Regions from separate parts of the Paenibacillus azoreducens genome, predicted to be linked through region 1. Evidence: riboswitches for the same ligand, from Rfam matches in the RefSeq annotation. Region 1 holds a riboswitch; the other holds the start of a gene.
The links. Region 1 has a riboswitch for thiamine pyrophosphate ahead of thiD (bifunctional hydroxymethylpyrimidine kinase/phosphomethylpyrimidine kinase). Riboswitches for the same ligand answer to the same signal wherever they lie in the genome.
Positions count from the first base shown of each region.

Region 1 (3,417 bases):
GAGGATATTTCTCGAAGGTTGCGAATACATAAATTAATAGGTCTTGAATACATAAAAAATTAAATTTGGTGCCACTCGTACGGAGGTTATATGAAATACACGCAAAAAATAAGAAAAACGTCTATCGACGTACTTTCTAGGAAGACAGACCGCATTTAGCGGATGTTTTTCTTGCGATTATAGAATTGTTCAGCGTAGCAAGAAAATTTATAAATTCTAAAATCTTAAAAAAGGGGCGTTTTCCATGGAACTTCAAGAAATCATTCCCGAATTAAAAGAAACAAGAAACGAGTTACTAGGAATACTTAGTGGATTGAGTGAAAACGAATTGAACACGAAGAAAGACTCATCCAGCTGGAGTATAAGTCAGGTATGTCAACATCTGTCTAGAACAGAAGAGTTATATGTTGCGGCAATACGAAGAGGATTAAAGAGCAAAGAAGATTCACTTATAGAAAATAAACCATTAGATTTTCTGCTTGATCGAAGTAAAAAGTTAGAAGCTCCTGACATCGCAAAACCAACGGATGATATTTTGGAATATGAAGAAATCATTGCAAAACTCAATCATTCCAGGCAGAAGTTATTTGACATGTTAAACGCGCTCGAAGATCCATCAGCGTTAAGTCGAAGACATTCAATGCATCCAGTCTTTAAAGAGATGTTATTGATTGAATGGGTTAAATCACTTTACTTGCATGAACAAAGACATATTAAACAAATTCATGAAATTATAGATGGGTTTAAGTAAACATCGGCCTTTCCCAATCTTGAATGATACATCTAATCAATTTAGAGTTTTTGAAACCAAGGATGATGCGGAGAATTGGATTTTGAATCTTCCAGTTTGACTTTTTAAAATACGCGTGTTGTAATATATATAGTCATTTGCGGGGGGACTGTTCGCAGTTGAGAAGGTAAAACCTGACCCTTTGAACCTGTTGGTTAATACCGGCGTAGGGAAGCAAATCATTTACATACGTCTATTATATGTATTTGATTAGAGCGCTTTCAATGAACCTGGGGAAGCGCTCTTTTTTATTTCAATCAGCTAAAACTGAATATGACTATTTGTTTTGCGGGGGGACTGTTCGCAGTTGAGAAGGTTAAAACCTGACCCTTTGAACCTGTTAGTTAATACTGGCGTAGGGAAGCAAATGACACTTGGATCTATGTTGTTTTACCCTTGCCCAAAATTGGACAAGGGCTTTTTTTAAGATTATAGAATTTATAAATTTTCAGCGAAGCTGAACAATTCTATAATCGCAAGAAAAACTATCTCTAAGCGCGGTCTGTCTTCTATGAAAATACGTCGATAGACGTTTTTCTTATTTTATAGAATTTACAAGTTTTTTGGGTCTCCGCTAAGTATTTGGAATAAGTATCGAAGCATAGGCTTCACTTTGCGGGGTTATTTAATTTCAAACGGAAAAGGAGTTTTGGTCATGAAAAAAGTACTCAGTATTGCCGGTTCGGATTGCAGCGGGGGCGCCGGAATTCAAGCCGACTTAAAAACCTTTTCGGCTCATGGCGTTTTTGGAATGAGCGTCATTGTGTCGGTGGTAGCGGAAAATACGAGCAGGGTCATTGACCTTCAGGACATCAGGCCGGATATTATTGAAAAACAAATCGATGCCGTTTTTGAGGATATAGAAGTGGATGCCGTGAAAATAGGCATGCTCCCGCAGCCCGAATGCATGGAAGCTGTAGCAGAAAAGCTAAAACAATATGCTCCCGCCAACATCGTTATTGACCCGGTGATGTATGCGAAAAACGGCTGCCCGCTGATGAACCCGGATGCAATAGACACGCTAATCAAGACGGTCATACCGATAGCCGACCTGCTAACTCCTAATATCCCTGAAGCCGAAAAAATCTCCAGCATGGAAATCCGCAATGTCGAAGATATGAAAAAATCGGCGATGGCGATTCATGAAATGGGCTGTAAAAATGTCCTGGTCAAAGGCGGTCATGCTGCAGGAAGCGCGCTGGATATATTGTTCGACGGGAATGAATTTTATGCGTTTGACGCGCAGCGAATCGAAACAAAAAATACACATGGCACAGGCTGCACTTATTCATCCGCAATTGCATCCAATCTCGCGCTGGAGTTCGGATTGCAGGAAGCGGTGCGACAAGCAAAGGAGTATGTGACGATCGCGATACAGCATTCCTTATCGATTGGAAAAGGGCATGGGCCAACGCATCATTTTTATGAGCTGTACCAAAATGGATTAAAGAAGGAAACCGGGATAACTCGACAATGATTTAAAACTCAAATATTAGCGGTGTAGCATTGCAAATCTGCAATATTGTACTATACGGGTAAGAACGGAAAAGAGTAACATTCATAAGAATACAGGAGGTATTTTTATGAACATTACATCTTTTTTGATCTACTGCTTTATTGTTACATTTACGCCTGGGCCGACGAATATTGCGATCTTGTCCATAGCGCATCATGCCAGGTTCAAAGAGATATTTCGGTACATTTTGGGTGCAAGCGCGGCCTTTGGCATATTGCTGGCTGTTTCCGTTTTACTCAATAGTATGCTGGCATCCATTTTGCCGAAAATATTGGTTTTTATGCAGATTATCGGCTGCCTTTATATGCTGTACCTTGCTTATCAAGTATACAAAATGAACGTATCGGGGGAGACGTCGGGCCAAGCTGCCACCTTTATCTCAGGATTCCTGATGCAATTCGCAAATCCTAAGATTTGGCTGTTTACAATGACAGTCATTCCAAGCTATGTTATGCCTTACTATAAGTCGTCGTTTATTTTGCTGATATTTGTTATCGTGATTACCATCATTGCCTTTTTGGCATTTGGCACATGGGCATTTTTTGGTACGGTGTTTAAAAGATTTTTGAAAAAATATCAAAAGGTTACGAATATGGTCTTAGCCGGACTATTGGTTTATTCAGCAGTCGAGGTATCGGGAATCTTGAAATAATCAGAAGTAGATGGATGAGGTAGATGGATATGGACAAATTTATTTACAAAAAATCGGCAGGAATTACTGCTCTGTCTGCGAGTCTATCTGAATTTCAATATGCAAAACACAGCCATGAGGAATATGCTCTGGGCGTCACTTTACGCGGCGTCCAGCAGTATCATTTGGATGGAAGTTTTCAGTCGTCCTATCAAAACGGGGTGATGCTTTTTCATCCGGAACAAGTCCATGATGGAAGGTCGCAGGATAAAACAGGCATTGATTACGTTATGGTGTATATCAAACCTGCCTTATTTTTGGAGCTGGTCGGGAAAAAAGACGTGGTCAAGTTCTCTTCTCCCGTCGTGTATCATCGTGGACTTGAGCAAAGCTTATTAAACCTGGCCCATGCGGTATTTAGCGGTAAAGACGAAGCTCTCTGCAGCGAATTGCTGCTAAACCTTGCGGATCATTTTTCTC
Region 1 covers NZ_AP025343.1:3,864,920-3,868,336, reverse strand. Annotated here, with positions in the region: gene L6442_RS17000 (DinB family protein) at 245-751, shown strand; TPP riboswitch at 883-981, shown strand; TPP riboswitch at 1,071-1,170, shown strand; gene thiD (bifunctional hydroxymethylpyrimidine kinase/phosphomethylpyrimidine kinase) at 1,446-2,267, shown strand; gene L6442_RS16990 (LysE family translocator) at 2,374-2,958, shown strand; gene L6442_RS16985 (AraC family transcriptional regulator) at 2,988-3,417, shown strand, end outside.

Region 2 (3,417 bases), 3.3 Mb from region 1:
GCTGCAGATTCAGTTCATCCGAGCGAAGGATATCTTCAGGGATATTTTTCAATTCCGGAATAATGTATTGCTCCACCTTCTTCACATCGCATAATCCCTGGCAGTAAACCAGATGCACCTCTGCACCCGACAAAGAGATAACCTGTTGTATGATGTCGGCACTTGAACCAAACATTCTGGCAGCCGCATCCTCATACTGTTTGAATGAATCCCAATGTTTTTGCGTCATGCTGTATTCCCCCTTCGGTGAGCCAGAGCGATCAGCCCGGCGATAATGATGGAAAAACCGAGCACTCCCCATAAAGAATAAGGAAGCACGTAAGAAGACAACAATTTCAAAAAATAATAATCGCTAAAGGGAATGGTTGTGAGGACTACAATGACCGCAAACATACTTCCCAGCATCCAAAATTTCCCCTTCCTGCTCTGAACCTGGAAAACTTCGAGTATCAGGAACATACTCAAGGAAATTCTCAGAAAAGCGCCGCTAAACCATTGATAGACGCTGAAAAAATCCATATGCTCGATGTACCGGCCGATCGTCAACAGCCTCCATTCCTCAAATGCCGGAAACCGGAGCTTTTCCGCCTCATCCGGGCCGAACTCAACAATCGCGCCGATTAACGGGCCTATGGTGAGACCCAGCAAGAGAAGGACCATGATCATAAAGGAAAGATAAGACAAACGCGACTTGATATAGTGCTGAAAAAAGAAGAGGATAAATACTTCGACAAAACCCGCTCCTACATAGACGGCCCCATTCCATACCGGCTGCATTCCATGCTCAAGTATCGGCTTCAGCAAGGTGTAATCCTTGTGAGGCGTGTTGGACAGCATGACAAAGAAACCTAAAACAACGACAACAGGCAATAAAACACCTGCCGTATTGGCTATGGAGTGGATTCCAAAATAGGCATTTAACGCGGAGATCAAGAGAAAAACGAGAACGAGGACCAGTATGGGCGTCTCAGGGGAAAAGGTGAGATGGATCCAATATACGGTATCCCTGGTCGTAAGCAAACATATCGCAAATAGGTAAATGCCCGCAAAGAACGCGAGAATCCAGCTTAGAGCAGGATGGTAAGCTTTCGCCAGATACTGAAACAGATGCTTCTGATTGAGTTTGGTAATTCCGAAATGCAGTACAATAATCCAGACCAGCGAAAGCGCGCATGCCAGCAGGGCCGAAATCCAGGCGTCACGATTGGCGGCGTCCAGCAATATAGGAATAACGATGACATGATTCAGAAGACCCGTACTCAGCATCATGATCATGATCGATTGCAAAAACGAAATATTCGTTCTAATTTTCCTCATCCTCCTGAAATAACCCCACAAAGAGTATCGGAAAGAAGTCCGACGCCTCTCAGAGGCGCTTTTGCGTAGCAAAAGTACTGAGAGTATCGGAAAGAAATCCGACGCCTTCCATTTCCTTAGAATGGCATAAATTACAACATTTATACTTCATCCTGTACGGATAGCTTCGGTCTTTCCCGAAACACTTCATGTTGATGATTTGGAAGCGGGACTTGAACGGGTCAAGAAACTTGGCGCCGAGCTGATCTAACCTGAAATCTCCATCTGCCGAACGGCTACAGATACTTTTTATTTATGGTCCGGAAGCGGGAATGGATTGAATTCTTTCAAAGGTAAGGCTATAATACACTTTGAAAACCCATCAACTTCATAAGAATCACCGGGGTGCTGGAATCGGCCGGCTGAGATTGTATCCCTTCAAGATACTGACCCTTAAACCTGATCTGGGTAATGCCAGCGTAGGAAACAATTTGTCATGGCTACAGCCATGCCCATCTTGCGCCTTAAGCGTCCCGAATGCGGGGCGCTTTTTTGTTGAATGATAGAATTACTGAAGATTTTATCGTTCATTTCTCAGACACGGATCAACGATTCTGCCGCCAAATGAAGGGGAGAAACCTGGTAAGGAGAGAGAAAAGCAATGAAAACAAAGAAAATCGGGCTGCTTCTGCTGACCCTGCTGCTCATTCTGGTAGCAGGCTGCGGCAGCAAGGCCACCGAAAACGGCGCGGGTAAAACCTCTGGTGAAACATCCTCCGCTGTAGGCGAAAATGAACCCGAAAAGCTGAAGGATGTAAAGGTCGTTCTTGATTGGACGCCAAATACGAATCATACGGGGCTATATGTCGCCAAAGAAAAAGGATATTACGCAGAAGAAGGACTGAATGTCGAAATCATGCAGCCTGGTGCCGGCGGGTCGGATGCCATGGTGGCATCGGGCAAGGTTCCGTTCGGCGTCAGCATCCAGGAGAATGTAACCCAGGGGCGGACGCAAGGTGTGCCGCTGGTATCGATTGCGGCGGTTATCCAGCATAACACCTCCGGTTTTGCCGCACCGGTTGACCGTAACATCAAAAAGCCGAAGGATTTTGAAGGCAAAACCTATGGCGGATGGGGATCGCCTGTCGAGCAGGCTGTAATCAGTTCGATCATGGAAAACGACAAGGCGGATGCAAACAAGGTCAAATTCGTCAATATGGGCGAAGCCGATTACTTTACGGCGGTAAAACGCGACATCGATTTCGCTTGGATCTTTTACGCTTGGACCGGGATTGAAGCAGAGCTTCGCAACGAGCCGCTTGATATGATGTATGTCAAAGACTTCTCGGATAAGCTGGATTACTATACGCCGGTCATCGTGACAAATGAGAAGCAGATTCAGGAGGACCCTGAGCTGGTCAAAGCCTTTATGCGCGCCACTTCCAAAGGTTACGAATATGCGATCAAAAATCCGGAGGATGCGGCTAATATTTTGCTCAAAGCCGTACCTGAACTCGACAAAGATCTCGTTATCGCCAGCCAAAAATGGCTTAGCCCGAAATACCAGGACGACGCAGCGCGTTGGGGCGAACAGAAAGAGCAGGTTTGGAAAGGATATTCCGATTGGATGTACGAGCATAAGCTGCTCGATAAACCGCTTGATGTCGATAAGGCTTTTACCAATGACTTTTTGCCGTAAAGCGCTCGCTATCCCAAACGTTTCAGCAGCAATCATACTATAAGAAAAGGAAGTGATCAGGTATGGCACATACCCTGCTTAGCATTCAGGTAATTCCCAAAACTCCAAACAACGAGGATTCCATTCCTTATGTGGACCGTGCGATCGAGGTCATTCAGCAATCCGGCGTAAAATATGAGGTACATCCGCTTGAAACGACAATGGAAGGTGAACTGGAGGAGCTGCTTGACGTTGTGCGCCGCATGCATACGGCGCTGGTCGAAGCCGGCAGCCCAAGCATCATCTCCCAGATCAAAATCGCCCATAATCCCAGCGGCATCAGCATGGAGCGGCTAACGGAGAAATACCGTCCATGAAACGCTGGTGGAGTCATGTTTGGCCGCCCTTCGTGGCGGTCCTCTTCTTTTTGATCGCCTGGCAGC
Region 2 covers NZ_AP025343.1:579,699-583,115, reverse strand. Annotated here, with positions in the region: gene L6442_RS02465 (spore germination protein) at 1-229, opposite strand, end outside; gene L6442_RS02460 (GerAB/ArcD/ProY family transporter) at 226-1,317, opposite strand; TPP riboswitch at 1,688-1,799, shown strand; gene L6442_RS02455 (ABC transporter substrate-binding protein) at 1,958-2,995, shown strand; gene L6442_RS02450 (thiamine-binding protein) at 3,058-3,351, shown strand; gene L6442_RS02445 (ABC transporter permease) at 3,348-3,417, shown strand, end outside.
Region 2: another riboswitch for thiamine pyrophosphate. It lies ahead of L6442_RS02455 (ABC transporter substrate-binding protein); the one in region 1 lies ahead of thiD (bifunctional hydroxymethylpyrimidine kinase/phosphomethylpyrimidine kinase).